DNA from 4 places in the Rhizobium sp. AP16 genome. Region 1 is predicted to be linked to each of the others. Evidence: riboswitches for the same ligand, from Rfam matches in the RefSeq annotation. Region 1 holds a riboswitch; each other region holds the start of a gene.
What was found. A riboswitch is a leader RNA that binds a small molecule or an ion and turns the genes downstream of it on or off. The one in region 1 is predicted to bind cobalamin.
Positions count from the first base shown of each region.

Region 2: linked by a shared signal. The riboswitch ahead of PMI03_RS30445 (aromatic ring-hydroxylating dioxygenase subunit alpha) and the one ahead of metE (5-methyltetrahydropteroyltriglutamate--homocysteine S-methyltransferase) in region 1 are both predicted to bind cobalamin.
Region 3: linked by a shared signal. The riboswitch ahead of PMI03_RS07005 (ABC transporter substrate-binding protein) and the one ahead of metE (5-methyltetrahydropteroyltriglutamate--homocysteine S-methyltransferase) in region 1 are both predicted to bind cobalamin.
Region 4: linked by a shared signal. The riboswitch ahead of cobU (bifunctional adenosylcobinamide kinase/adenosylcobinamide-phosphate guanylyltransferase) and the one ahead of metE (5-methyltetrahydropteroyltriglutamate--homocysteine S-methyltransferase) in region 1 are both predicted to bind cobalamin.

Region 1 covers NZ_AJVM01000074.1:153,459-160,619, forward strand. The annotation lists gene metE (5-methyltetrahydropteroyltriglutamate--homocysteine S-methyltransferase) at 23-2,371, opposite strand; cobalamin riboswitch at 2,472-2,686, opposite strand; gene PMI03_RS31215 (hypothetical protein) at 2,932-3,288, shown strand; gene PMI03_RS25765 (response regulator transcription factor) at 3,383-3,991, opposite strand; gene PMI03_RS25770 (sensor histidine kinase) at 3,994-5,058, opposite strand; gene PMI03_RS25775 (AAA-associated domain-containing protein) at 5,184-6,515, opposite strand; gene PMI03_RS25780 (ABC transporter permease subunit) at 6,539-7,161, opposite strand, start outside.
Region 2 covers NZ_AJVM01000095.1:32,005-39,165, forward strand. The annotation lists gene PMI03_RS30425 (transporter) at 202-1,203, shown strand; gene PMI03_RS30430 (BA14K family protein) at 1,279-1,770, opposite strand; gene PMI03_RS30435 (glycoside hydrolase family 25 protein) at 1,988-2,992, shown strand; gene PMI03_RS30440 (hybrid-cluster NAD(P)-dependent oxidoreductase) at 2,989-4,077, opposite strand; gene PMI03_RS30445 (aromatic ring-hydroxylating dioxygenase subunit alpha) at 4,081-5,325, opposite strand; cobalamin riboswitch at 5,423-5,627, opposite strand; gene PMI03_RS30455 (ACT domain-containing protein) at 5,854-6,255, opposite strand; gene PMI03_RS30460 (DUF6656 family protein) at 6,346-6,957, shown strand; gene PMI03_RS30465 (L-threonylcarbamoyladenylate synthase) at 7,016-7,161, shown strand, end outside.
Region 3 covers NZ_AJVM01000009.1:59,279-66,439, reverse strand. The annotation lists gene PMI03_RS07030 (branched-chain amino acid ABC transporter permease) at 1-153, shown strand, start outside; gene PMI03_RS07025 (ABC transporter ATP-binding protein) at 150-893, shown strand; gene PMI03_RS07020 (ABC transporter ATP-binding protein) at 897-1,616, shown strand; gene PMI03_RS07015 (shikimate dehydrogenase) at 1,617-2,435, shown strand; gene PMI03_RS07010 (bifunctional sugar phosphate isomerase/epimerase/4-hydroxyphenylpyruvate dioxygenase family protein) at 2,441-4,330, shown strand; cobalamin riboswitch at 4,658-4,893, shown strand; gene PMI03_RS07005 (ABC transporter substrate-binding protein) at 5,077-6,108, shown strand; gene PMI03_RS07000 (iron ABC transporter permease) at 6,105-7,133, shown strand; gene PMI03_RS06995 (ABC transporter ATP-binding protein) at 7,130-7,161, shown strand, end outside.
Region 4 covers NZ_AJVM01000065.1:337,439-344,599, reverse strand. The annotation lists gene PMI03_RS19765 (ABC transporter substrate-binding protein) at 1-98, opposite strand, end outside; gene PMI03_RS31360 (hypothetical protein) at 946-1,089, opposite strand; gene PMI03_RS19760 (cobyric acid synthase) at 1,326-2,780, shown strand; gene PMI03_RS19755 (chloride channel protein) at 2,777-4,573, opposite strand; cobalamin riboswitch at 4,752-5,155, shown strand; gene cobU (bifunctional adenosylcobinamide kinase/adenosylcobinamide-phosphate guanylyltransferase) at 5,296-5,820, shown strand; gene cobW (cobalamin biosynthesis protein CobW) at 5,826-6,875, shown strand; gene cobN (cobaltochelatase subunit CobN) at 6,885-7,161, shown strand, end outside.

The DNA.
Region 1 (7,161 bases):
GGAGGCGTTGCTCTGCTGAGGATCAGGACGCCGATGCCGTTGTCCGGGCCTGGGCCGACAGGCGAAGCAGACGAGCCGCATGAACCATGTTCACGAGCGCCGGCCTCACTTCGTCCCATTTGCGGGTCTTCAATCCGCAATCAGGATTTATCCAGAGCTGCGCATCGCCCAGCCGCAGACGGGCAAGGTCGAGCAGCTCGGTCATTTCCGATACCTCGGGAACGCGCGGCGAATGGATATCGTAGACGCCCGGTCCGATCTCGTTCGGGTACTTGTATGTCCGGAATGCATCGAGCAGTTCCATCTTCGACCGTGAGGTCTCTATGGAAATGACATCGGCGTCCATTGCGGCGATGGCGTCTATGATGTGGTTGAACTCGGAATAGCACATATGCGTGTGTATCTGCGTCTCATCGGAAACGCCCGTCGAGCACAGCCGGAAGCATTCCACCGCCCAGTCGAGATAGATCTTCCAGTCCGACGTTCGCAGCGGCAGACCCTCGCGCAAGGCTGCCTCGTCTATCTGGATCATCGAGGCGCCTGCCTCTTCAAGGTCGGCAACCTCGTCCCGGATCGCAAGGGCAATCTGGCGGCACACCGCGCTTCGCGGAAGATCGTTACGCACAAAAGACCAGTTCAGGATCGTTACCGGCCCGGTCAGCATGCCCTTGACGGGCTTTTCCGTGAGAGACTGGGCGTAACGCCACCATTGGACCGTCATCGCCCTTGGGCGGGATACGTCGCCATAGATGACCGGCGGGCGCACATAGCGCGAGCCGTAACTCTGGACCCAGGCATGCTGGGTGAACGCGAACCCGGAAAGCTGCTCCCCGAAATATTGGACCATGTCGTTGCGTTCGAACTCACCGTGAACGAGGACATCCAGGCCGATTTTCTCCTGCCAGCGGATTGCCGATTCCGTCTCTTTTCTCAGGAAGGCATCGTAGTCCACATAGCTCATGGTTCCCTTCCCATGCGCGGCTCGGGCCTTGCGCACCTCGGCCGTCTGCGGGAACGACCCGATCGTCGTGGTTGGGAACAGGGGCAGTTTGAGCCGTTTTTCCTGGATAGCCTTGCGACGAAGGAACGCGTTTTGTCTGCGCTTTATGGAAGCGTCGAGGCCCTTGATACGACCATCGACCACGGGATCGTGAACCTTCGGCGAGGATGCCCGCGATGCCGCGGCAGTGGCAGAAGCCGCAAGGGCGTCGCCGATGGCGTTTCGTCCGTCGGACAGACCGCGCCCAAGAGCTACGACCTCGTCGAGCTTCTGTGTCGCGAAAGCCAGCCAGCGTCCAAGATCGGCATCGAGCGCCGTCTCGAGCTCAAGATCGATCGGCACATGGAGAAGTGAGCAGGAAGGCGCGATTTGTACCCGGTCGGCTCCAATCGCGGCAACGACCGGCTCCAGATGATCCAGGGCTTTCACAAGATCGCCCCGCCAGATGTTGCGGCCGTCGATGACGCCGAGTGACAGAACGCGATTTGGCGGAAGCTTCGCCAGGACTTCGCTCAATTGTTCCGGCGCTCGGACGAGATCGATATGCAGCCCCGCCATGGGACTGGCGAGTACGATGGGCAGGTTATCGCCGATCGCTCCGAAATAGGTGGCGACCATGATCTTGAGGTTGGGCACCAGTTTGTGGAAAGCCTCATAGGCGTGTGCGAAAGCGCTCCTGTCTTCGTCGGTCAGATCAAGCACGAGCGCTGGCTCGTCGATCTGGACCCAGTCCGCGCCGGCCGCGCTCAGTTCGGCGAGTATCCTCGCATAGACGGGAAGCAGCCGGTCCAGAAGCCGGATCGGCTCGAAATCCTCCTCCTTGCTCTTGGCGAGCTTCAACAAGGTGATCGGCCCCAGCAAGACCGGGCGCGTATGGATTCCCAGCGCCCTTGCTTCCCGGAACATTTCCAGCGGCCTGTTGGCCGTCAGCTCGAAAGCCTGGTCCGGCCCAATTTCCGGAACCATGTAGTGATAGTTGGTGTCGAACCATTTGGTCATCTCGAGCGCCGGCGCGCCTTGATGATGGTGGACATGGCCGCAATCGCCATGGCCGCCGCCCGTCGATCCGCGTGCCATGGCGAAGTAGGTGTCGAGATCGACCGGGCCTCCCCTCCAGCCGTAGAGCGCCGGGATGGCGCCGACCATGACGGCGGTATCGAGGACATGATCGTAAAGCGAGAAGTCGTTGGAGGGAATTACGGCGATCCCCTTCTCCTTCTGTAGCCGCCAATTGTCGGCGCGAAGTGTCTTGGCGACATCGAAAAGAGCGGCGCGGTCCGATTGCCTGGACCAGCAGGATTCCAGAGCGAATTTCAATTCGCGGTGTCGTCCGATGCGTGGAAAGCCGAGATTCGCAGTCAGTATGGTCATTTTCCTTACCCCGAGGGTTGTGGGCAAGGCATTGGAATGACGCATCGACGAAAGGCACAGGGGTGCCGATCGCAAAGCGGCACACCGGGACACCCCGCCCGTGGACGTTATCTATCGCGGCAGGTCTCCTGGCTTGCGGGTCGTCACCACCATCCTGTCTTCCCGAGGCGTCTTCCTCAGTGACTTTGATCGGATGGCGGCTCACCGCCTACAGTTGCGGGGGCAGCTCCGGCATGGACATTGCAGATGTCTTGACCGAATTCCCTCTTAGCTCCGGATCAGACGATCCGCAGAACCACGATGGCACGCAGGATGTCGGAATGTGTTGCTGTCGTCAAGAGATATAAAGATATCTTTATATGATCCTGCGACGCTTCTGGCGGACGCTTGCCTTCACGGCACGCAACCCTAGTTTTCATATCTGGGGAAATGCAGCATTATGGGGCGATGCTTTTGGAGACGATCGCGTTGGGACTGTATGAACGGTTTGTTCGGATAGCGTTCATGTAGAGTGCAATATCACCCATCCATGCCATCGATATCAGAGTGAGGAGCGAAGGATGTTTAGACGTTTTGCACGAGTTTCTTTCATCGCGTTGGCCGGCTTGGCCGCAACGCAGTTGATGCCATCTGTCGCCATGGCGCAGTATTACGGCGACGATGATGGATACAGGCAGCCGCCAAGATGGGACCGCCGCCAGGATCAGGACTGGGATGGCCCGCGCAGAGATCGTGACCGTGGTGACCGTGGTGGTTGCAGCCGGCGCGACCTTATGGATGCCGCCCGCCAGGAAGGTTTCCGCCGCATTGATTCGGTCGAAAACAATGGGCGACGCATTGTTGTCCGTGGCTGGAATGATGGCGGTCCCGACCGCATGGTCTTTGCCAATCGACGCGGCTGCCCGGCCCTCAATTGAGGCTCCGGTATCATCCGCCGCGACCAATGTAGGCGGCGGGCCAAAGCATAATGCCAAGGCACGGTTTTGATCGTGCCTTGGACAGACATTCCGACTATCCGAGCGCGTCGGCCATTCTGATGAGATCGGCGACGGATCCCGCCTGCATCTTGCGCATCGCCTGGCCGCGATGGACCTTCACGGTGATTTCGCTGAGGCCGAGTTCGGCGGCGATCTGCTTGTTGAGGCGTCCGCGGGCGACAAGCGCCATCACTTCACGCTCGCGCGCCGTCAGCGTCGCAAATCGCTCCCGCAAATCGGTCGTAGCAGCGTCCTGGCGAAGCCGGGTGCGATCCTTTTCCAAAGCTTGCCGAATGGCGTCGAGAAGATCCTGTTCCCGAAAGGGCTTGAGCAGAAACTCCACCGCCCCGGCCTTCATCGCCCTCACGGACATCGGCACATCGCCGTGGCCGGTCAGGAATATGATGGGCAGGGGATTGCCGGTTCTTGCCAGCTCGTCCTGGAAATCAAGGCCGCTTGCATCCGGCATCCTGACGTCAAGGACAAGGCAGGACGGACCGTCGGATCGTCGATGCTTCAGGAAATCCCGTGGCGATGCGAAGCTGCTGACGTCATAGCCGACTGAGCGCAGGAGGCTGTCCAGCCCATCCCGGACGGAGGGATCGTCGTCGATGACATAAATGGTCGGTTTCTGCTCCGGCATGATCATCCTCTTGCTCCGGTATCCGACGGCAGGATGAAGCCGAACACCGCGCCATGCGGGAAGTTGGGCGCCGTATAGACCGCACCGCCATGCGCCTCGACGATCGACCGGCTGATCGCCAGCCCCATCCCCATTCCTGTCGTCTTGGTCGTGAAGAAGGCTTCGAACATCCTGTCGGAAGCGGCTGGCGGCACGCCCATGCCGGTGTCGCGCACGCTGATGGTTATCTTCCTGTCGTCAGCTGCGGCGCTGACCAGCAGTTCGCGTTTCTCCGCATCGACGCCCGCCATCGCTTCGATGGCATTGATGACGAAGTTCAGGATCACCTGCTGCAGCTGAACCCGGTCGCCCGTCACGGATGGTAGATCATTGGCAAGTTCGGTGCGCAGCAGGATATGGTTTTCGCGGATATCGCTACGGACGAGCGCCAGCGCTTCCGAGATCGTCTCGGCCATGTCGATGCTGTCGCGCGATGGAGATGTTCGCGCAACGAGGCTGCGGACACGGCCGATCACCTCGCCGGCGCGACCGGCATCCTTGACGATCCTGTCGAGCGCGCGCCGGGCCTCCTCCTGGTCGGGAGGCGTTGCCGACAGCCAGCGGAGCGCCGCATTGCCATTGGCCACGATCGCGGTGATCGGCTGGCTGACCTCATGGGCGATGGAGGTGCTGAGTTCGCCCATCGTCATGATGCGCGACATGCGTGCGAGTTCGGATTGCGCCTGTCTGGCTCTTGCCTCGGTCGCCTCGATCCTGATCGCCAGATAGGTGGTCGCGGCGATCGCGAGCAGGCTTATGGCCCCGTTCACCGTGCCGGATTGGGAATCGCCATGTCGTGTCAGACAATAGCTGACTATGGTGAGGACGGCACAGACGATCCCCACGACCATGACGGCTCCAGGCCGGCCGGATCGCACGGAGATGAGGATCACCGAGACATAGAGCACCGCAAAGGCGATCTCCAGATTGGTCACCGTGTCGGCAACAAAGATCAGGGCGGCGAGCAGCGTAATGCCCAGCCACATCAAGGGCGCCTCGACCAGATATCGCAGGACCTCGCGCCTCATGTTGCCTTACCCTTCTCACACGAATCCGCCGCCGCACGTGCGACGGCAGGGTGCACGATCGGAAAGCCATGAGCAATGCCGACCATTGCGGAGTGCCAATGGTCGGCCATGATCGAGTGTCGCCCTCAACTTGGGTTTTCGAGTGTGAACAGGTCGGCATTCTCGTCATAAGCAAAATATTCGGCGTAACGAGCCCAGTTTGTCACGGCTTTCAGCGTGGTATCGGCATAGTCCTCCGACATGTAGTCCTCGAGCTCGTCGCGAAAACGCCGGGCCGGCGCGCGGTGCGTCGGCCGCTCGTCGAGAACACGGCGGATATGGGCGGCAAGCGGCACATAGGTGGCGAGATGCTGCTCGAACAGGCGCTTGCGTTCGTCGACATCGCTGTCGAAGAAGCGCAGGCCCGGTGCCGTCAGTCGAATGTCGCCACCTTCCAGATCGGCAAAGCGTAGCAGTTGTAGTGTCTCGGCGACGGGGAAAAGATCGTCGATGTCGAGATGGAGATGCGTGGCAAGCGGTGGCAAGTCCGCCTGTCCCCGATAAGGTTCGGCCGCGACCGTCTCGATCAGGCCGGACAGCAGGTTGGTCGATACCCGCGGCAGGGCCATGGCTATTCCCGTTCCTGGGAAAAGCCCATCGCGCGCCGTCGTGCCGGTTTTCGCGGTCATCCTTGCATAGATATCTTCGACCAGCATCCGGAAGGTGGGATCGAGACGGTTGCGCGGCTGCGGTAGGTCGACGCGAATTTCGGCGATGACGCGACCGGGGTTCGACCCGAAGATCAGGATGCGGTCGCACATCAGCACGGCCTCTTCGATATTGTGCGTCACCATCAGGATGGATTCGATCGGCATCCGGCCTTCGCACCACAGATCGAGCAGATCGGTGCGCAGTGTCTCGGCCGTCAGCACGTCGAGCGCCGAGAAGGGCTCGTCCATCAGCAGCACCTTCGGGCGCACGACGAGGGCGCGCGCAAGGCCGACACGCTGGCGCATGCCGCCTGAGAGTTCCTTCGGATAGGCGCTTTCGAAACCGTCTAGGCCGATGAGGTCGATGGCGGCAAGTGCCCGCTTGCGCCGCTCGGCCGGTGCTACGCCCTGGGCTTCAAGGCCAAGTTCGACATTCTGCAGGACCGAAAGCCAGGGGAAGAGCGCGAAACTCTGAAAAACAACGGAGACGCCCGAGTTGGGACCGGTCACGGGCTTGCCTTCGAAGGTGACTTCGCCCTTGCTCGGCCGGATCAGGCCGGCGATCGCCCGCAGCAGCGTCGACTTACCGGAACCGGACCGCCCAAGCAGTCCGACGATCTCGGCGGAGCGAAGCTCCAGATCGACATTGTCCAGCACGACCAGCGAGCCGGATGCGCCCTTGTCGTAGATTTGGCAGACCTGCTTGGCCGATACCAGCGGGGCGGCTTCGGCAATTCCTGCCTTTTTCGTGAGTATGGTGTTTTCCATGATTGTTACTCCGACTGGAATGGTTAGTTGAGACGCAGGCGGCGTTCGGCGAAGACGTAGAGCGGTCGCCAGAGGGTTCTGTTCAAAAGCGTGACGAAGAGCGACATGACCGCGATGCCGAGGATGACGCGCTGGTAGTCGCCGGCCTCCGTGGCCTTGGCGATGTAGGAGCCGAGGCCGAAGGCCTCGAGCTTGGTGTGGCCCCAGCTCACCACCTCGGCGACGATGCTGGCATTCCACGAGCCGCCCGATGCCGTCAGCGCGCCGGTGACGTAGTAGGGAAAGATCCCCGGCAGAATGGCGCGCCGCCACCAGGTCCAGGACCGCAGCTGGTAGACCGAGCAAGCTTCCTTTAGATCCGTCGGAAAGGCACTGGCGCCGGCGATGACGTTGAAGAGGATGTACCATTGCGTGCCGAGCACCATCAGCGGCGAGAGCCAGATGTTCGGGCTCGCTCCGGTCGCGACGATTGCTATGACCGCGAAGGGAAACAGCACATTGGCGGGAAAGGCCGCGAGGAACTGCGCCACCGGCTGAACACGCTCGGCAACGGCCGGCCTGAGGCCGATCCAGACGCCGATCGGCACCCAGATCACGGACGCCACCGCAATCAGCACAAGTACGCGCAGCAGCGTGACGAGACCGC
Region 2 (7,161 bases), on a different contig from region 1:
TGCTAATTGATTTTTACGTAAGCGTCAATTTTAGGAAACGGATGTTGGATCAAAATTGCGACGAGCCCGACCGTCTCGGCGATAAAAGCCGCGGTATTTTCGCCATTCTGCGCGATTGTCCCCCAGCCATCCGCACTTGCATAAACAATCGTCATGAACAATGACTATGGCAACCCTCTTGATAATGCGAAACCTCCGGCCATGAACACGATCACGACAGCCAACAGGATCCCGGGTTTTGTCTGGGCCTACCGCTTCCCTCCCGGCGCGGGCAAGGCCGAACGGCTATCCGAGGACATGCAGCGTACGGGATTGTTCGATGGCGAAGGCTTCGTCTGGCTGCACCTGAACCTTGTGGACGCCCGTGTCGCCGCATTTCTCGAAGAGGTCCCCGGACTGAACGAGCCGGCCCGCACAGCTCTGACCACACATGAAACCCATGCGACGATCACCGTCGACGAGCAGATGCTGTTCGGCACGCTGGTCGATTTCCAGCGTGACTTCGATCAGGAGACGAGCGACATCGGCTGGCTGCATTTCGTGTTCACCGACCGCTTCCTCATCACCACCCGACTGCAGCCACTGCGCAGTGTCGAGCGAGTACGCATGGCGGTGGAGAAGAATGCCGCGAAATTCACAAACCCGATCGACCTCTTCGAACTGCTGGTCGTCGAGTTCCAGCGCACGCTGATCTCGCTGGTCATCGAGATTACCGAGGAGCTGAACCTCATCGAGGATTTCGTCTATGACAACGCGCCGCGCGACGAGCGGCGGCGGTTGGCGCCGGTACGCCGGACGATCGTGCGGCTGCATCGGCATCTGCGCACAGTGCTGACGCTGATGCGGCGCGCAGCAGCCTCCGACGACGAGGAGATGCCGCTCGGCTTCGAGGATGTCGCGGGTCGGCTGACCGGCCGGCTGGAATCGGTCGACCATGACGTCTATGCGCTACAGGAGCGTGCACGCCTGCTGCACGAAGAGATCGATTCGAAGCTCTCCTCCGAGATCAACCGCCACCTCTACATTCTGTCGATCATGACGGCGCTCCTGTTGCCGCCGACACTGGTGACCGGCTTTTTCGGCATGAACACATCGAGCCTGCCGTTTTCAGGCGGTGGCGCCGGCACGGAATATGCCGTTGTCCTGATCATCGCCTCGATGGTGCTCGCCTGGTGGCTGCTGAAGCGGGTCAACATTCTCTGACACTGACGATCGGCCAAGAAAAAACCGCCCGGCGGATGACCGGGCGGCTTGTTTCGACAGGTCCTGATCTCTCGCTCAGAAATAGGGCGAGTAGCACTGCTGGCGCGGACCGTTATAGGGCTGGAACGTGTTGTCATAAGATCGGTAGGACCGATAGCGCGCGTAGCACCAATCGACATGGCGTGGATTGACCCCAGCGGCGCGCGGCGGAGCCGCATAGCGCGGCTGGCTGGCGATCGCCCCGCCGATCAGGGCGCCGGCGCCGAATGCGGCCAGCGGGAACCAGTAGCCCTCGTGATAGCGATAACCGCGACGATAGTCCCGGTAGCCACGATGACCGCCATACCAACCATCACGATAGTAGCCACGACGATAATAGCCGCCACGGTAACCACCGTAGCCGCCATACTCGCGCCATTGAACCCGCTCGACGCCGGCAGGCGCGGCCTTGTCCGCCGCAACAACGGGTGCGGCAGGCATCTGCATTGCGAAGGACGGCGTGAAGCTCGTCAGAGCCACGGCGGCCGAAAGAGCGATAGTCGCAATTCTCGCACGGAAACCAAGCATTTACTTCTCCATTCCCTGGCTTGTCTTGTGCTCAAGCAAACAATGTTCCGTATCGGGGACGGCTCCCCTTACTGCTCTGCGCATCCACAAGTCGCGCGGACATTTAGTCCAACCTTAAATATGCACCAATTTAAGGCCTTATGCACAGACTCCACGGTAAATTTATAGCGATCTCATTCTTAACCCGGGATTAACCACTCATCCTTACCCTTAATTCATGAAGGGATACCGGCAGACTCACCCTCTGATTTGCAGTCTCCTGATGGTCCTGGCATTGCTGGGACTGGCCTCCAGGCTTGCGGCCGGTGAAAGCCAACCCTGGACCGATCCGCAAAACGCCCTCATCGTCGATGCCTACGAGCTGAATACCATCGACTGGGAGCAGCTCCTGCAGGACAAGCGCATATCCGCCTTCATCTCCAAGGCTTCCGACGGCCTGCCCGAGAGCTTCAGCTGCACCGGCGACCATGCCGGCGACACCTTCGCGCACTGCAAGACCATGTGGCGCAAATATGCGGTCAGCCGCGAACTCTATCAGACGCGGCGGATGCTGGCGAAAATGAACGGGCTGCTATGGGGCGCCTATCATCTCGGACGACCCGGCAATCCGGTCGACCAGGCCAATCATTTTCTCGATTACGCCGATCCGAAACCGGACGAACTGATGGTGCTCGATATCGAGGGCCTTGATGTCCTGCGATATATGTCGCTCTCCGACGCGCAGGTCTTCGTCGGCCATATCAAGGTGAGGACCGGGCGCTATCCGATCCTCTATACCAACCACAATACCGCTCAATACATCGCCGACCACCGCCAGGATTACCCGATCCTGGCGCGGCTACCGCTATGGTATGCTCGCTACAAATCCGACGTGAAGGGCACTTTCCCGCTCGGCAACTGGGACACTTATGCCCTCTGGCAGTTTGCCTCCTCCGACAATTGCTCGGACAAGAGCTGTCCCTACAGGGTGCCGGGAACACTGAAGGACATCGACGTCAACGTCGTGCCGATGACCAAGCTGCAACTGGCCAAGGTCTGGCCACAGGGCGATCTCCTGCCCACCAAGCCGATGCCGGCGCCCGACATGATGATCGCCAAGGCGCCGAGCTGCAATGGTCCGCGGCAGACACTCATTTCATTAATGGTCGACCCCGTCGTCACGGCATCTACCCGCCGCTCGGAACCGGTCGAGATCAATGAATTGAACTACCAGGATTTTTAGGCTTCGATCTGCACATCCGTCTTAGGACGCGAACAGCAGGCGAGGATATAACCTTCCTCGATCTCGTCATCGAGAATACCGCCATTGTGGCTCATCTCGACCTCGCCCGAGAGCTTCATCACCCGGCAGGTGCCGCAGAGGCCCGACTCGCAGGCCGCGCCGATACGCACGCCAGCGCCGCGCGCGGCTTGTAGGATCGTCTGGCCCGGCGCACAGGGAACATCCTTGCCAGCCATGGTGAAGCTGATCGAAGTCGCCGCTTCCGTCGAGGCGTCATCGCTGACTTCGGCCAGCGGCGTTGCCGCCTGCGCCGGCTGGAAGCTTTCCTGATGATAGCGCGTCATGTCGAAGCCGTGGGCTACCAGCATGGAACGGACGGCGTCCATGAAGACTTCCGGGCCGCAGCAGAAGATCGTGCGGTCCATGAAATCGGGCGCCAGCAGCCCGATCTTCGCCTTGTCGATGCGGCCCTTCAGCCCCGACCAGAGATCGGTGCGGCCACAGCCTTCGACAATGAAGCCGAGATCGAGGTTCGGCATGAAGCGCGCGAGATATTCCAGCTCCGAACGGAAGATGATGTCGGCGGGGCTGCGCGAGCAATTGATGAAGGTGATGTCGGATAGCGGCGCGGTATCGGACATGTAGCGCGTCATCGCCATCATCGGCGTGACGCCGGAGCCGGCGGAAACGAAGAGATATTTTTCGCCGGGATGACGGATATGGCTGAAATCGCCGAGCGGACCGAAAGCCTTGACACGCATGCCGGGCTTCAGGTTCTCGAACATCCAGCGCGTGCCAATGCTGTCCTTCTGCGCCTTGACCGTAATGGCGACCGAGAGCGGGCGCGACGGGGTCGAGGACAGCGTATAGGTACGCATGACCGGCTCCGCAGCCGCCGGCAGCTCCAGGGTGACGAACTGGCCCGGCAGATAGCGGAACCAGTTGTCCTTGTCGGAGCGGAAGGTGAAGGTCATCACATCGGGTGCTTCCGGCGTTGCCGAAAGGCATTCGAGCAGATGCTGCCTGTCGCTCCAGGGCTTCATCTGGTCCAGGTGCTGATGGCGGAGGGAGACGGTCATGTTCATAACTCAGGCAACCGCCGACAGCTTGGCCTGATCGCCCTGCAGCCGGTTGATCATGAAATTCGCGTACCATTCGACGAACTGCATCACGCCGCCTTCATCTTCCGGCGAATAGGGGCCGGGCTGGTAGGCGGGCGAGCGGATGCCGAAGGCATTTTCCTCGACGATCCGGCGGTCCTGATCGTTGGTCTCGGTCCAGACGTGGGTGAGTTCGTCGATACGATAGTCGACCCCTTCGACCGCATCTTTGTTGACGAGCCATTTGGTCGTGACCTGCGTTTGCTCGGGACCGAGCGGCAGCACGCGGAAGGTGATCGCATGGTCGGCGAGCACATGATTCCACGTCGTCGGATAGTGGAAGAGCAGCAAGGTGCCGATATGGCTTTCCAGCACATCGTTGGAGAGCGGCCTCTGCACGGCGCGCGCGCCCGACATGGTGTAGCTCTCGGCATCCTGGATGAGTGGCATGCGTGCGGCGCGGAACTGGCCGGACGGCGACATGCGGAATTCGCTTGGAAGATTCGCCGCCTCGCACTTCGCCCAATGCTCCGAAATCACCGGATCGTCCTTGGCGCCCTGCACGCCGGTCGCGCTCGGTGCTTCCGGATAGGTGCGGCAGAGTTCGGGATGATTGGCCGCGCAATGATAGCATTCGCGATTGTTTTCCCAGACGAGCTTCCAGTTGCCCTTCTCGATGATCGTGCTTTCGAAGGCGACCTTGGTCTCGCCGAGGCGGTGGCGGACGAGATAGGGCTCGACCATGGCGCGGAACGGCGCAAAGTCCGGCGCCTGATCTGCAAGGCAGATGAAGATATAGCCGCCAATGCTTTCGCAATGGACCGGCTTCAGCGAGAACTCGCTCTTGTCGAAATCCTCCGGCATATGGCGGGCAAAGAGCAGGCTCCCGTTCAGTTCGTAGGTCCACTGATGATAGGGGCAGACGAGCTTTGCCGAAGAGCCGCGCTCGGACGTGCACACGCGCGAGCCGCGATGGCGACAGCTATTGTGGAAGGCGCGGATGACCTGATCGCGGCCACGAACGATGACGACGGGATAATCGCCGATCTGGACGGTGAAATAGTTGCCGGCGCGCGGCACTTCGCAATCATGGCCGATGAACAGCCAGTCGCGATAATAGATCATTTCCATATCGAGCTTGAAATAATCCGGATCGGTGTAGAAGGGCTGCTCCAGGCTGAAGCCCTCGCGGCGGTTCTTCAATTGCCGCAAAACGTTGCTGCTGATGTCCATTTGCCTATCCTTGCGCGGTAGCGATCAGCAGGCAGAGGACATGCACGATCGGCCGCGAACGACCGCAACGCAATGTCCCGACCGCCCGCCGCGGTCAGTAAATCAGTCTCCCCAAGGCTGGTTTCCGGGCTCTGGAGCGGTCCCCCAAAGGACCCCATGGCACCTTCCCAGGCTGTCTTAAGCCCAGTGGCTTCATTCGCCATGCCTTACTCCACCACCGTTGCGGGGGCAGCGCCGGATTTCGACCGGCTTCCCAATTCTCCGCCCCCCTAGCGGGCGGCACCTTGAGATTGATACCATCATAATCTGCGCCCCTCTCGCCGCTCTGCTGCAATGCGACATCCGCTTCGAAATTGACGACAGGCCCAAGAAGAGTTTCGCAGAGACCTCGCGGCCGAAATATCGGAAGATAATTCAAATCCTTATGCTCCTGTGAAGAGCATCGTTTCCCGCGCCGGCCTCTCTGCGTCCGCGGCGCCTTGTCTTAATTGCGACAGACCCGTCAGCGAACAGGCTTCAGAGCGGATATTACACGACGGAAAGCGCCTGCAGTGCCGCCATTGCGCGCCCGGCATCGGCCGCCGGCACGAAGATATGATCATGGTAATAGCCGGCAACGACATTGGCGCTGATCCTCTCGTTTCCCAGCGCCGTCGCAAGCGCAGCCGTGAGACCCACGGCTTCCAGCGAGGAGTGAATGTCGAGGGTGATCATCCGCATCGCAGGCTCGGCCGGGAGCCCCGCTTGTCGGGCCACCTCGACCGGCAGGATCAGCGTCACACCTTCCCTTTCCTGAAACAGTCCAACCGGATTCATATGAATGTAATCCGCCAGCGACGAGGCCGGCACACTGCAATAGACGAACTCGCCCTCGACGAGATCCGGCTTCATGCCGGCAAGCAGCAGCTTGAGATCGGTAATGCCGGGCATGGTTCTGGTCCTCTTCAGCGATCCATCAGCAAGCCCGGCTCAAGCTAGATGATCTATCATTCGGTATCCAGATCTCCATCGCGAGCCGGCATGGCAAAGCTCAGATATTTCGATGCCAAGAAACCCGCCGACCCGGAGCCGACGCTGCCGGCACCGGGGTATACGGAATTCCTGCGCACCGGGCGTATCAATCGCGACAAGACGCATTGGCTCGCCGAAGAACGGCGTTACCTCACCTTCGAGGAAGTGGCCGAACGCACGGCAACCAAGCTCAGAAACGCCGGCGAGACAACCCATGGCCGGCTCAATAGCTTTCACCAGTCGATCCGCTTTCCGAAACTGATTTTCCATCACACGCTCAGGGACACACCGCATCTCGGCTATTGCCATGTCACCGCCGCGCGGACGCAATTTGCGCAGTACGAGGAAGTGAGCTGGGCTTTCTACATCGCCAATTTCTTCGCCCGCCTCGGCCAGAACGATAATTTCTTCGAAGACATCAGCCTGAAATATTCGCGGATGTATTTCGCCGTCGCTATAAGGCCGGATGAGGACGCTTCGAAGAAGAAGCTGACGATCAATCGCGAGGTGCGCGGCAACGGCGTGCTCTTCCACACACACGATCCGCAGATCGCCATCCGCAATGTGTTGCTGCTCGGCGCGCGCAACGAACAGCTCCGCGACATCATTCGCCAGCTTTGATCATTGATCCCCAAACTTGAAAAGCATAAGAACGGCCTGAACGGCAATCGGTCAGGCCATGGCGCGACATATAGACATTCTCCAGCATCCAGAGGCGGCAATAGCGGCGGCAACGGCAACTCTCGCCGAAGGTCTGCCGATCGGGCTGCCGACCGAGACGGTCTACGGGCTCGCCGCCGACGCCACCAACCCCGCCGCCATCAC
Region 3 (7,161 bases), on a different contig from region 1:
ACCGAAGGCTATTATCTCATGCTTTACGCGATCCTCGTGATCGCGCTGATGATCTTCTGCCCGTCCGGCTTGTTCGGTTTCGTCGAACGGATGAAAACCCGGTGGAAGCTTCGCCAACAGCCCGACAAGACCACCTGGGAGGCAGCACGATGAACCCTGTTCTCTCTGTCCGAGGCGTCAGCAAACATTTCGGCGGCGTCAAAGCGGTCGAAGACGTCTCCTTCGACGTTCACCAAGGTGAAATCCTCGGCCTTATCGGTCCCAACGGCAGCGGTAAGTCGACACTCTTCAACTGCATTCTCGGCCAGTTGCTGGCCACGAAGGGCGAAGTGCTGGTCGATGGCAAGAACGTTGCGGGCAAGCGCCCGTGCGATCTCAACAAGCTCGGCGTCGGGCGCACCTTCCAGATGCTGCAGGTCTTCCCCGACATGACGGTGCTCGACAACATCATCCTGGCGGGACAGGAGCATCACGGAACCATGTTCTCGCGCCTTATCGGCAAGCCAGATGCCGGCCTCACCGAGGAAGCGAAGAAGATGATCGAGTTCTTCCGGCTCGGACACCAGACGCATGAAAAGGCGGGTTCACTCTCCTATGGGCAACAGAAGCTGCTCGATGCCGCGATGGCCTTCATGGCCGGACCGAAGCTCGTCATGCTGGACGAGCCAGCCGGTGGCGTGAACCTCACCATGCTGGCCGATCTCAAAGAGCGCCTCAAGGCCTTCAACCGGGAGCGGGGCGCCACCTTCGTGGTGATTGAGCACAACATGGAATTCGTCATGTCGCTCTGCACCCGCATCATCGTTCTGGCCAACGGCAAGATTATTGCCGAGGGCGATCCCGAAACCGTCCGCAATGACCCAGCGGTCATCGAAGCGTATCTCGGAGGTTGAACCATGCTGGAATTGAAGGATGTCTATGGCGGTTACGGCAAAATGACGATCCTGAACGGTACATCGTTCAAGATCGAGAAAGGGACCATCACGACGGTGATCGGCCCGAACGGGGCCGGCAAATCAACGGTGTTCAAGGCGATTTTCGGTCTGCTGAAGATCCGCTCCGGCAAGGTGATGCTGGATGGCGGCGATGTCACCGGCAGCCTGCCAGCCACGATGCTGCAACGGGGCGTGACCTATGTCCCTCAGGGGCGTAACCTGTTTCCGATGCTGTCGGTGCGCCACAACCTCGAAATCGGAGGGATTTCATCGTCCGACCAAGCGAAGATCAACCGCCGCATCGAAGAGGTGATGGAGCAGTTCCCGATCCTGAAGGAAAAGCAGAAGGATCAGGCGATCACCCTGTCGGGCGGCCAGCAGAAGCAGCTGGAGATCGCTCGCGCCCTGTTGCTCGATCCGAAGCTCATCCTTATCGACGAGCCCTCGATCGGGCTGTCGCCGCAGATGGTGAGCGAGACCTTCAGGACGCTGATCAGACTGCGCGACCAGGGCGTCACCATCCTGATGGTCGAGCAGAACGCCAAGGCGGCACTTGCCATGTCGGACTATGGTCTCGTGCTGGAGCAGGGGCGAACGAGAATGCATGACAAGGCCGACAAGCTGCTCTCCGACCCGCGTGTGGGGCAGCTTTTCCTTGGTGCCCATCTCGAGGAGGCCTGAATGTCCGCGGTTCCCTCGATAGCGGGCAACACCCGCTTCGTTCCTCTGATCGGACATCCGGTGCGGCAGGTGAAGTCGCCGGTTCCGATGAACGAATGGTTTGCCGCGCATCATGTCGATGCGGTCATGGTGCCGGTCGATATCGAGCCGGAGCGTGTACGTGCCTTTATCGAGAGCCTGCGCGGCGCCGGCAATTGCGCCGGATTGTCCGTCACCATGCCGCATAAGCTGGTCGCGTTTTCCGCTGTGGATGAGCTGACCCCGCGAGCCCGAAAAGCCGGGGCGGTCAATACCATCCGGCGCAATGGCGATGGGAGCTTGAGCGGGGACATGCTTGATGGGGTGGCCATGATCGGTGCCCTAGAGCAGAATGGCATGGCCGTCAGCGGCAAAGCCGTGTTGGTGGTCGGTGCCGGCGGCGCGGGTTCAGCGATCAACCATGCGCTGGCGGAAGCCGGTGCGGCCGCCATCGTCGTTATCGAGAGGGATCCGGCCAAGAGCCTAGCCATCGTCGACCGGATACGGACAGATCATCCGGCGATTGCCGTGTTCGATCATCTTCCGGACGATCTGAAGGTGGATATCGCCATTAACGCGTCGCCGACCGGCATGTCGGTCGCCGATCCTCATCCTTTCCCGCTCGATTCTCTTCCCGATTTGCAGATGGTCGCGGAAGCGGTGACCAAGCCTGAGGTAACCGACTGGCTGCGGGCGGCCGAGGCGCGCGGCATCCGCATACAGCCCGGTGCGCAAATGACGCTCGCGCAGCTCGAAGCGCAGATATCATTCTGGGGACTCAACCCCGACACGGAGGTTTGACCACAATGAAGACGTCGATTGCGACTGTATCGATCAGCGGCGAACTGCCGGAAAAGCTTGAGGCGATTGCGCGGGCGGGATTCAACGGAGTGGAAATCTTCGAGAACGATTTCCTGGCCTTCGACGGCAGTCCGGCGGATGTCGGGCGGATGGTGCGCGACCACGGGCTGGAGATCACGCTCTTTCAGCCCTTCCGCGATTTCGAGGGCATGCAGGAGCCGCTGCGGTCGCGGACCTTCGACCGGGCAGAACGCAAGTTCGATATTATGCAGGAACTCGGCACCGATCTCGTGCTGGTCTGTTCCAATGTCTCGCCGGCTTCGCTCGGGGGTATCGATCGGGCGGCGGCCGATTTCCATGAACTCGGCGAGCGCGCCGCGAAACGCGGCCTGAAGGTCGGCTACGAGGCGCTGGCCTGGGGGCGGCACATCAACGACCATCGTGACGCCTGGGAAATCGTGCGCCGCGCCGACCATCCCAATATCGGCCTGATCCTCGACAGTTTTCACACGCTGTCGAGGAAGATCGACATCAACTCGATCCGCTCCATTCCGAAGGACAAGATCTTCATCGTCCAGCTGGCGGATGCGCCGCTCATCGACATGGACCTGCTCTATTGGAGCCGGCACTTCCGCAACATGCCCGGCGAGGGCGATCTGCCGGTGACGGCCTTCGCGATCGCTGTTGCCGAGACCGGCTATGACGGCTATTTCTCACTGGAGATCTTCAACGACCAGTTCCGCGGCGGCTCGTCGCGCTCGATCGCGGCTGACGGATATCGCTCGCTGATCTATCTTGGCGACCAGGTACGCCGCAATCCCAATGCCCGCGGCCTGAGTGTCGCGGCCATGCCTGACCGGGCTTCTGTCAAAGGTGTGGGTTTCGTGGAATTTTCCGCCGACGAGGAAGATGCGGGCGATCTCATCGGTCTCCTGCGCACGCTCGGCTTCCGCAAGGTGGCGGTGCATAGGACGAAGACGGTGAGCCTCTTTCAGCAGGGCGATATCCGTATTCTCGTCAATACCGACAGCGCCGGATTTGCCAATTCTTCCTTCGCCGTACATGGCACTTCGGCCTATGCGATGGCGCTCATCGTAGACGATGCCCAGGCCGCGCTTGCTCGGGCGGTCGCTCTCGGCGCCGAGCCCTTCGGCCAGCCGGTTGCCCCGGGCGAAGTGGAGATGCCGGCGATCCGCGGCGTGGGCGGCGGATTGATCTATCTCATCGACGACAAGGGCGATCTCGGCCATTTCGCCGAAATCGATTTTCTGACCGTCGAGGACGACGTGGAGGTCGCTCCGGCCCACCTCCTGCATGTCGACCATATCGCCCAGACGGTTGCCTATGACGAGATGCTGACCTGGCTTCTCTTCTACAGTTCGATCTTCGAGACCCACAAGACGCCGATGGTCGACATCATCGATCCGGCCGGCGTGGTGCGCAGCCAGGTGGTGGAGAATGACGCCGGCACGCTGCGGATTACTTTGAACGGGGCAGAGAACCGCCGCACGCTGGCCGGTCACTTCATCGCAGAAAAATTCGGCTCTGGCGTACAGCACCTCGCTTTCCAGACCGCCGACATCTTCAAGACGGCCGAAGCGCTGCGGAAGAATGGTTTTCAGCCTCTGCCGATCTCGCCGAACTATTACGGTGACGTCGAAGCCCGCTTTGGTCTCGATCCTGAGCTGACTGAGCGGCTGAAAGTGGAGAATATTCTCTATGACCGTGACGAGCATGGCGAATTCTTTCAGCTCTATAGCGGCACCTTCGGTGAGGGCTTCTTCTTCGAGATCGTTCAGCGCAATGACTATCGGGGATATGGCGCTCCGAACGCCATCTTCCGCATCGCCGCGCTCAAGAAGCATCTCCGGCCGGAGGGCCTTCCAAGGGAGTGAACTTGGTATCACGGTGCCTCAGTCCGGATTTCGTATGAAATCAAGCCCGAGATATCTGTAGCCCGATCATCATATCTGCGCCAAACCGGCAGGCAGCCGTCACCTATCGCATTGCTTAGTCACGCCAGTCTCGGCGACTATTCCACAGCATTTCATAAAACGGATCGTGCAAACTGGACAGCTCTCAGAAAGTTTGGTAGCAAACGTAATGTTATTACGTAACTATGGGAATTTATCATGATATCCAGATCGATGATGGTCGGAGGCTTGGCCGCGAGGGGTATTTTCAAGTGGGCGACTTCGCGGCTTGACGCAACCGTCGTGCTTGGCATAACTGGAAGCGACGGTTCCCCGACGATGACTCCGAGGGGATTAATAGGGAACACGGTGAGGACGACCCAAAAGGGACCAAGACCGTGGCTGCCCCCGCAACTGTAAGCGGATTGCCGTCCATCCTCGTGGTGCCGAAAGGCGCCATGCCACTACGCCGATCAGGCGCGGGAAGGCAGATGGACGACTGATATCCGTGAGCCAGGAGACCTGCCGTCGAAGATCTATCCATTGTCACGGGCGGGGATGCCCGAAACAGGAGCAGGACATGACCATCCTTCACGCTTCGCAGCGCCTTGATGCGCTGCCTTCCCCGAATTTTGACGATCATTCGACCGCTCGGAATGCCTGTTGGGCATTCTGACTTTCACCACCGCCCTTTTCGGGCGGCGTTCACATCACTTCGGGGAATTATGATGAAGACCATTTTCAAGCGGCCATTGCGCGCCGGCCTATTCGCGATGTCGTTGATCGTCGCCGGCTTGCCGGGGCAGGCGGGAGCTGCGGAAACCAGCTACCCTCTTACGCTCCAGAACTGCGGCCGGCAGATCACCATCCAGAAGGCGCCGTCGCGCACGGTCTCTATCGGCCAGAGCACAACGGAAATCCTCTACAGCCTCGGTGTTGCCGACAAGGTGGTCGGCACCGCACTCTGGGTTGGACCGGTTCTCAAGGGCTATGAGGACGTCAACGCCAAGATCGAGCGCCTTGCCGACAACGATCCGAGCTTCGAAAGCGTCGTCGGAAAGAAGCCGGATATCGTCACCGTTCAGTTCCAGTGGCAGGTGGGACCGGAAGGCGTGGTCGCCAAGCCGGAACAGTTCGAGGAGCTAGGCATCCCGGTCTATACATCGCCGTCCGATTGCGTCGGCAAGGAGAACTCCGGCTCCAGCGATGGCGTCCGCCATCAGGTCTTCACTATGGATCTCGTCTATCAGGAGATCCGCGATCTCGCGAAGATCTACAATGTGCAGGACAAAGGCGAGGAAGTGGTCGCCGATCTCAAGCAGCGCGAAGCGGCAGCCCGCGCCAAGGTTTCTTCCGCACAGGGCAAGCTTTCTGCCGTCTTCTGGTTCTCCAGCGCCAAGGATGCCGATCCCTACGTGGCGGGCCGCAATGGCGCGCCGGGCTACATCATGTCGGCGCTCGGCATCAAGAATATCATCGAGACCGATGATGAGTGGCCGACGGTCGGCTGGGAGACGATTGCCAAGGCCAATCCAAGCATGATCGTGGCGGCTGCGATGGAACGCCGTCGCTATCCGCTGGATAGCGCGGAGGCCAAGCGCAAATTCCTGGAAAAGGACCCTGTCGCGAGCCTGATGCCCGCCGTCAAAAGTGGCCATGTCTTCGAGATGGATGCGCAGGCGATGAACCCGACCATCCGTACGATCGAAGGCATCGAGGCACTTGCTGATGCTATCGCCGCGGCCGGCCTGACGCAGTGAACCGCGCCCTTTCATCGATCGGACGAACGGGTGCCGTCGCCTTGGCGCTCGCCATTCTTGTTGCCGCGCTCTGGCTGGGTGCGGCGATCGGCGAGACCTCGATCCCGCTTGAGACCGTCGCCAAGACCGTGGCCAATCGGCTTTGGGGTGCTGGCTATCCGCTCGAGCCGATCGATGAGGGTATCGTCTGGAGCTATCGGCTGAGCCGCGCGGTGGTGGCCGCCTGTTGCGGCACGGCGCTTGCCCTGTCCGGTGTCGTGCTGCAATCGCTGCTGCGCAATCCGCTGGCCGATCCTTACATCCTCGGCATTTCCGCCGGCGCCTCTACCGGCGCCGTCGGTGTCGCGATCCTCGGTCTGGGCGCGGGTTTCCTGACGATGCCGATGGGGGCTTTCCTCGGTGCGCTCGTCGCCTTCGCTCTCGTCGCATTGCTGGCTGTCAGGGCGGGGCGCGGAACGGCCGCGATCATCCTGGCAGGGGTCGTGGGCTCGCAACTCTTCAACGCGCTCACCTCCTTCATTGTCACCAAGGCGGCGACGGCCGAACAGGCGCGCGGCATCATGTTCTGGCTGCTCGGCAATCTCTCCGGTGTGCGTTGGCCCGACGCCTGGCTGGCAATCCCGGCTGCGCTATTGGGGCTTGTCGTTTGCCTCTGGCATGCCCGGTCGCTCGACGCGTTTACCTTTGGGGCAGAATCGGCAGCTTCGCTCGGTATTTCGGTGCGCCGTACCTATCTGGTGCTCGTGGGCACATCCGCGATGATGACCGCTGTCATGGTGTCCATCGTCGGCTCCATCGGCTTTGTCGGGCTGGTCATACCGCACGCGGCGCGGATGTTGGTCGGCGTCCGTCATGGCGTGCTTCTGCCGGCAGCTGCTCTGATCGGCGCCATTTTCATGATCGCGGCTGATATCCTGTCGCGCACGCTGATCCATGGCCAGGTCCTGCCGATCGGAGTGATCACCGCTCTTGTCGGCGCGCCCGCCTTCGCCTTGATTTTGAGCCAGAAGAGGGCGCGCGCATGACCCTGTCGGCAAGGAATGTTTCGTGGAA
Region 4 (7,161 bases), on a different contig from region 1:
TCGGCGATCGACACGTCGCCGCATTCTGCAGCCTGTGCCGAGCCAGCCAAAGCATAGGCACCGACTGCGAAGATGGCGGAAGCGATAAGCTTCTTCATTGGATTACGTCTCCCAGTTTCTCGTTAAGTTACGGAAATCGGCATCAGGCAGACTTGACGCCTGCCGATCCCCCGTCAGCGTGGTCGAACCACAACCGTTCACGCGCCGCTGACGACGTCTGTCCGGTCCCCTATGCTGCTGTCGTGCGTTTGCTTTTTATGCGGCCGCGAAACCCTGTCGCAGCCATGCTCTCTTCACATCGACGTGAGGCAGCCTAATGATTTGAGGGGGGAAATCAACCTGCTGTTGGTCAATCCAACTTACGGCGACTTATCGGGAAGCCTATATAAGCGTTTGAATTAGCCTCTTTTCCGCTATTCATGGCGGTAAAATGGGCATTGGGAGCCGGGGGTGAGTGCTCGGATCCGGCAGGGATGAATTGTCTCTAGAATATCGCGTCCGACAGAGACTTTTTATATTCCATTCGCGGCGTTTTTGACGTCTTGAGAAAAATCCGAAAATTTTCGGAAAATCTTTCGGATTCATCCTTATTTAAGCACTTAATAACCCTCCGGTAACGATGTCCGGCTATCAATCGAGATGTGGCGGGGGACACCGCCCCATCTCCGGATCAGGTAGTGCGTCCCGGAGATAGCGAGCCTTGCAGTGTAATATGCAAGCGAGCCGGCGTTTTTTGGCAAACCGCGTCGATCCCCGGATCGCGCGGTTTTCGCGTTTCAGGCCCTGGTCTCACTGTTGCCGTCAGAATCGATGTAGCATGCATGCGTCACGGCGCATAAGCAGACGCCAGCTTTGCTCGCTGAATGAATGGTGGGAACATAAGGAAAGCCGCCGATGCGGTCGCATGGCGGCTTATTGTACGGCGGGCTGTGGCTTGACGGTCGATCAGCCGACGCTGTAGGTGCGGATGAAACCGACGGGGCCGGAGCGAGTGTCGAGCTGCTGCAACCGGGTGTCGGGGCGGGGTGCCGGCAGCTTGGAATTCCAGGCGATCTGGATGGAATTCTTGTTGTTGAAGATGAAGAGCATCGGGGTATCCTCCGGGCCGGATCGGCCGGCTTTTGTTGTATGATTTGGTGGTGGAGATAATCCTGTTCCACAGGGCGAGCAATGGATGAAATCGTCATCCGATGTCGCAAATAGAGTAAATGATAACGTGGTGCATTCTTTCCCTGGACAGCAGGTTCCCAGCCCTTGCTGATGGCGGCAAAATCAAGGCAAAATCCTGGTATTCCAGTAACAAAGACCGATCGGAGCGATGACGGATGACGAAGGCGATCATGCTGCAGGGGACCGGTTCCGATGTCGGAAAAACGGTATTGGTTGCCGGGCTCTGCCGTCTCTTCGCCAATAGGGGCGTTCGCGTGCGTCCGTTCAAGCCGCAGAACATGTCCAACAATGCGGCCGTCGCCGAGGATGGTGGCGAGATCGGCCGGGCGCAATGGCTGCAATCGCTGGCCGCGCGCGTGCCGTCCTCGGTGCATATGAACCCTGTGCTTCTGAAACCGCAGTCGGAGACCGGTAGCCAGATCATTGTGCAGGGCAAGGTCTGGGGACATGCCAAGGGCAGGGATTACCAGGCGCTGAAGCCGCAACTGCTCGGCGCCGTGCTGGAAAGCTTTGCGACCATGCGTGCCGGAACCGATCTGGTGATCGTCGAGGGTGCCGGTTCGCCCGCCGAAATCAATCTCAGGCAGGGCGATATTGCCAATATGGGCTTTGCCACCCGCGCCAACGTGCCGGTGGTGCTGGTCGGCGATATCGATCGCGGCGGCGTCATTGCCTCCCTGGTCGGCACCTACCATATCCTGCCGGAGGAAGACCGGCGGATGATCCGCGGCTATATCATCAACAAGTTTCGCGGAGACGTCTCGCTATTCGGCGCGGGGATCGAAGCCATCGGCAGCTTCACCGGCTGGCCCTGCCACGGCATCGTGCCCTGGCTGAAGGCGGCAGGCCGGCTGCCGCCGGAGGACTCGGTGGTGCTGGAGCGGCTGGCACGGGGTTCCGACGGCGCGCTGAAGATTGCCGTTCCCGTTCTGCCGCGCATTGCCAATTTCGACGATTTCGATCCGTTGCGCGCCGAGCCGGATGTCGATCTGGTCTTCGTTCGCGCCGGCGAGCGGCTGCCTGCGGATGCGGGGCTGGTGATCCTGCCGGGCTCGAAATCGACCATCGGCGATCTTATGGATCTGCGGGCGCAGGGATGGGATCGGGATATCACCGCCCATGTTCGGCGCGGCGGCCGCGTCATCGGCATTTGCGGCGGCTACCAGATGCTTGGCAGCATGGTCCATGATCCGCTCGGCATCGAGGGATCGGTCGCGGAGACGCCGGGGCTTGGGCTGCTCGATGTCGAGACCGAGATGGCGCCAGAAAAGACCGTGCGCAACAGCACGGCTCTCTCCACGGAATATGATGCGCCGCTCTTCGGCTATGAAATCCATCTCGGCGTGACGCGCGGCAAGGATTGCGACCGGCCTTCGACCGTGATCGACGGCCGGCCGGATGGCGCGCGCTCCGGCGACGGCCTGATCATGGGCACCTATCTGCACGGGCTTTTCAGCAGCGATGCCTATCGGGCAAAGCTGTTGGCAAGCTTCGGTCTGAGCGGCGAGCGGATGGATTACCGCGCCAGCGTCGAGACGGCGCTGGACGAGATTGCGATGGAGCTGGAAGCGGTGCTTGATCCGGCCTGGCTGGATAGCCTCGCGGGTTAAAGCTCGCCGGAGACCTCGCGGCGGCGGCGGTCGAGTTCTTCGCTGTAGCGGCGCAACGTATAGCTCTCGGTGAGCAGACCGATGACCCGGCGCTCGATGAGGTCATTGACCACCACCAAGGCTTCACTTGCCGTCTGGTCGAACAAAGCAGCGGCCTGCTTGGCGTTCATCTGCGGCTGTAGGAAGTCGTTGCGGTGGCGGATGAAGTCGGCAAGGCCGTGTTGTTCGTCGTCTTTTTCGACCGGGCTCGCATAGATGTCCGGCACCAGCACCATGCCGGCATATTTCTCTTCCCTGTCGAGCAGAATGACGCGCTGGGCCGAGCCGATCGGAAAATCGTGCCGAAACTCCTCGATACTCATGTCGACTTTTGCCGTGTGTACATCCGGGCGCATCATCCGCGCGACCGTCAAATTGCGTATCCAGCCGACGTCATGGGCGCTGCGGATGCTTTCGCCGCGCAGATGGAAGCGCCATGTGGCGAAGGAGTAGCCGAAGGTGGTGCGTACCACCAGCGACGAGGTGATGACGGCCGCCAGCACCAGTGCCGTAATCGGGAAATCGCCGGTGATTTCCAGCGCCAGGAAAGTCATGGTTAGCGGCCCGCCGATGATGGCGACCGCAAGCGAACTCATACCGACGACGGCGTAGATGACCGGCGTCAGCGTGGTGTGATCGAAATAGGGAGCGCAATAGGCGAAGATCTTGCCGAGCAGCGCGCCCATGAACAGCGAGGCGAAGAACAGGCCGCCCCTGAAGCCGGAGCCGATCGAAACCGCGGAGGCAAGCGACTTCAGCAGGAGGAGGCTCGCCAGTCCCCATAGGGTGACTTCGCTGCCGAGGTTCAGATGCAGTGCGCCATGGCCGGCGGAGAGAACCTGCGGTGAGATCAGCGCCAGAAGGCCGACGACCAAACCGCCGAGCGCCGGGCGAAAGGGGGGCGCAATCGAACTCTTGCGCGCAAGTTCCTCGACGAAGGCAACGCCCTGCATGATCAGGATGCCGACGCCGGCGCAGAAGCCGCCGAGCAGGATGGCCGGGATATAGTCGGCGGGGACTACGGCACCGAACCGGCCGACATCGATGGCGAAATCATCGCCGGCAAGCATACGGGCGATGAAGGTCGAGATCAGCGCCGAGACGACGACCGGGGTCAGCGTCAGGATGGAATAGGTGCCGATGATCAGCTCGAAGGCATAGAAGGCGCCGGTGAGCGGTGCATTGAAGGCGGCGGCAATGGCGCCGGCCGCACCGCAGCCGACCAGCATCCGAAGATCGGCGCGTCGGAACTGCATCTTGTAGCCGAATTTCGAGGCGATACCGGCAGCGAGCTGGGTATAGCCGGCCTCCAGCCCGACAGAGGCGCCGAAACCGTTGGAGATCAGGTTCTGCACGGCGACGAGGATGCTGTCGGTGAGCGACAGGCGGCCGCCGTGGAGCGCATTGGCCTCGATCGGGTCGATCATCGGCTTTTTGCGGGTGCGTGACATAATGAGGATCATCAAACCGAGCAGGATGCCGCCGGCGATCGGGGCGATCAGCAGCAGCGACTTGTCGGTAATCTGCATGGCGGCCGAGCTCAGCCGGTCGTCATCGGGGATGCCGTAGACGAGGCTGTGCAGCTCGCGCGAAATGAGACTCATCGCCGTGACGGCGCAGCCGGAGGTGACGCCGACGAAAGCGCCGGCAATGACGAGCCCTAGCTCGCCACGACGAAAAAGCGCTCTCAGCCGGCTAGCGCTGAAAAAGGCGGAGAGAACACCAAGACGGCGTGGTTGAAATTTCTGCAACATGGGGAACTGACGATAGTTTCGTGCTCAGGTTTATATACCTGGCTTCCATAAACTCCTAACATCAAACAATTACGGCAAAAAGACTGCGCGATCAGTGGTTCCCGAGCTATTTTCGCTGTTGGAACAGCCGATGTCGCATAGGCAGCCTTGATTGACTTGCCAGGGCCGAAAGCCTAATCATTGCAGCATAACGAATGGTTCCCGAGCGGCGATCTGTCGCATGGGATGAAAAGGGAATGTGAAGGGACGGACCCAATCCGGGCGTTCTCATCACAGCCGACCCCGCGACTGTAGAGCGGTCAGGGTTTTCCATTCGGTTGTGGGGCATTTCGCTGACAGTTCGCAATGGTGCGGGCGAGTGGAAACAGCTTCAGAGCCGGAAAAAGCCACTGGCGTGGCATCATGATCAACCAGGGCTGGACGCCTCTAATATCTACGAATCGTCCGCTTTTTCATGATGATCTGCCGGGAAGGCGAGGAAGATCCGCTGGTGCATGAGCGGGGGCGACCGGTTTCGGTTCGCCTCCGCTTGCTGCACCTTACCCGCGAGCCAGGAGACCTGCCATGCGTACCGGGCGCAAAGCCTATTTTGGGACGCATGTCTCGTTGCCAGCACGGAGGTTGTCATGGCGCCAAACGAATTTTTCGCGCGTAAGCGCCGGCTTTTCGGGCCTAGCTGCTTTGTGCCGATCTGCCCGATCGTGCGGGGGCGGTAATAGCTAATGTCATCCCCCCCATCCCGCGCTGTCTTCGTTTTCGGCGGCGCGCGCTCCGGCAAATCCCGATTCGCCGAATCCCTGATCTCCGATACCGGTCTTGACCGTCATTATGTGGCGACCGGGCAGGCCTGGGATGAAGAGATGCGCGATCGCATTGCACAGCATCGCAATGATCGCGGCGACCTCTGGACGACGCATGAAGAGCCACTCGACCTCACGGCACGGCTGGCGGCGATCGACGGCGATGATCGTGCCGTTCTCGTTGATTGCCTGACGCTCTGGGTCACCAACCTGATGATGGCCGAGCGTAATATCGCGGCGGAGTTTTCCGCTCTCACCGAATTTCTGCCGAAGGCCAAGTCGCGGCTCGTTCTCGTTTCCAACGAGGTCGGGCTCGGCATCGTGCCGGAAAACCGCATGGCGCGCGAGTTTCGCGATCATGCCGGCCGGCTGCACCAGATGATCGCGGCGGCAAGCGCCGAAGTCTATTTTATCGCGGCGGGACTGCCGCTGAAAATGAAGGGTTAATCCGCATGAACCAGGAAAAGATTCCCGCCACCGTCATCACCGGCTTCCTTGGCGCCGGCAAGACGACGATGATCCGCAATCTGTTGCAGAACGCCGGCGGCAAGAAGATCGCCCTGATCATTAATGAATTCGGCGATCTCGGCGTCGATGGCGACGTGCTGAAGGGCTGCGGCGCGGAGAACTGCACCGAGGACGATATCATCGAGCTGACCAACGGCTGCATCTGCTGCACTGTCGCCGATGACTTCATTCCGACCATGACCAAGCTTCTGGAGCGCGACGTGCGCCCCGATCATATCGTCATCGAGACATCCGGCCTGGCGCTGCCGCAGCCGCTGGTCGCGGCCTTCAACTGGCCGGATATCCGCACCCAGGTCACCGTCGACGGCGTCATCACCGTGGTCGATAGCGCCGCCGTCGCCGCCGGCCGTTTCGCCGATGATCACGACGCCGTCGAAGCCCGTCGCGTCGAGGACGATTCGCTCGATCACGAAAGCCCGATCGAGGAACTGTTCGAGGATCAGCTCACCTGCGCCGACCTGATCGTTCTCAACAAGACCGACCTGATCGACGTCGCCGGCCTTGGCCGCGTCCGCGCCGAAGTCGCGTCGCGCACCGTGCGCAAGCCGACGATCATCGAGGCGAAGAATGGTGACGTCCCGGCCGCCATCCTGCTCGGCCTCGGCATCGGCACGGAAGCCGATATCGCCAACCGCAAATCGCATCATGAGCTGGAACACGAGGACGGCGCACCGCACGATCACGACGAATTCGACAGCTTCGTCGTCGAGCTCGGCCCGATCGCCGATCCCACTTCGTTCATCGAAAAGCTGAAGGGCGTGATTTCCGAACATGATGTCCTGCGTCTCAAGGGTTTTGCCGATGTGCCCGGCAAGCCGATGCGCCTGCAGATCCAGGCCGTCGGCAGCCGCATCGACCATTATTTCGACCGCGCATGGACGCCGGGCGAAGCGCGCGCCACGCGGCTGGTGGTGATCGGGCTGCATGAGATGGACGAAGGGATCGTGCGCAAGTCGATCGAGGCTTTGGTCTAAGGCAGAGCCATGCATCTCCTCCTAGCGCAAAAGGGAACGATCAGCGACGGCGAGGAGGCGATCGATCTCGGTCAGTCGCCGGGTGATATCCTGTTCCTGTCGGCGGCCGATACCGAGCTTGCGGCAATCGCCGCCGCCCATGGGCAGGGAGAGGCTGGCTATTCGCTGCGGCTCGCCAGCCTGATGAGCCTCAAGCATCCGATGTCGGTCGATACCTATGTCGAGCGGACAGCAAGGCATGCGAAGCTGATCATCGTCCGGGCGCTTGGAGGTGCCAGCTATTTCC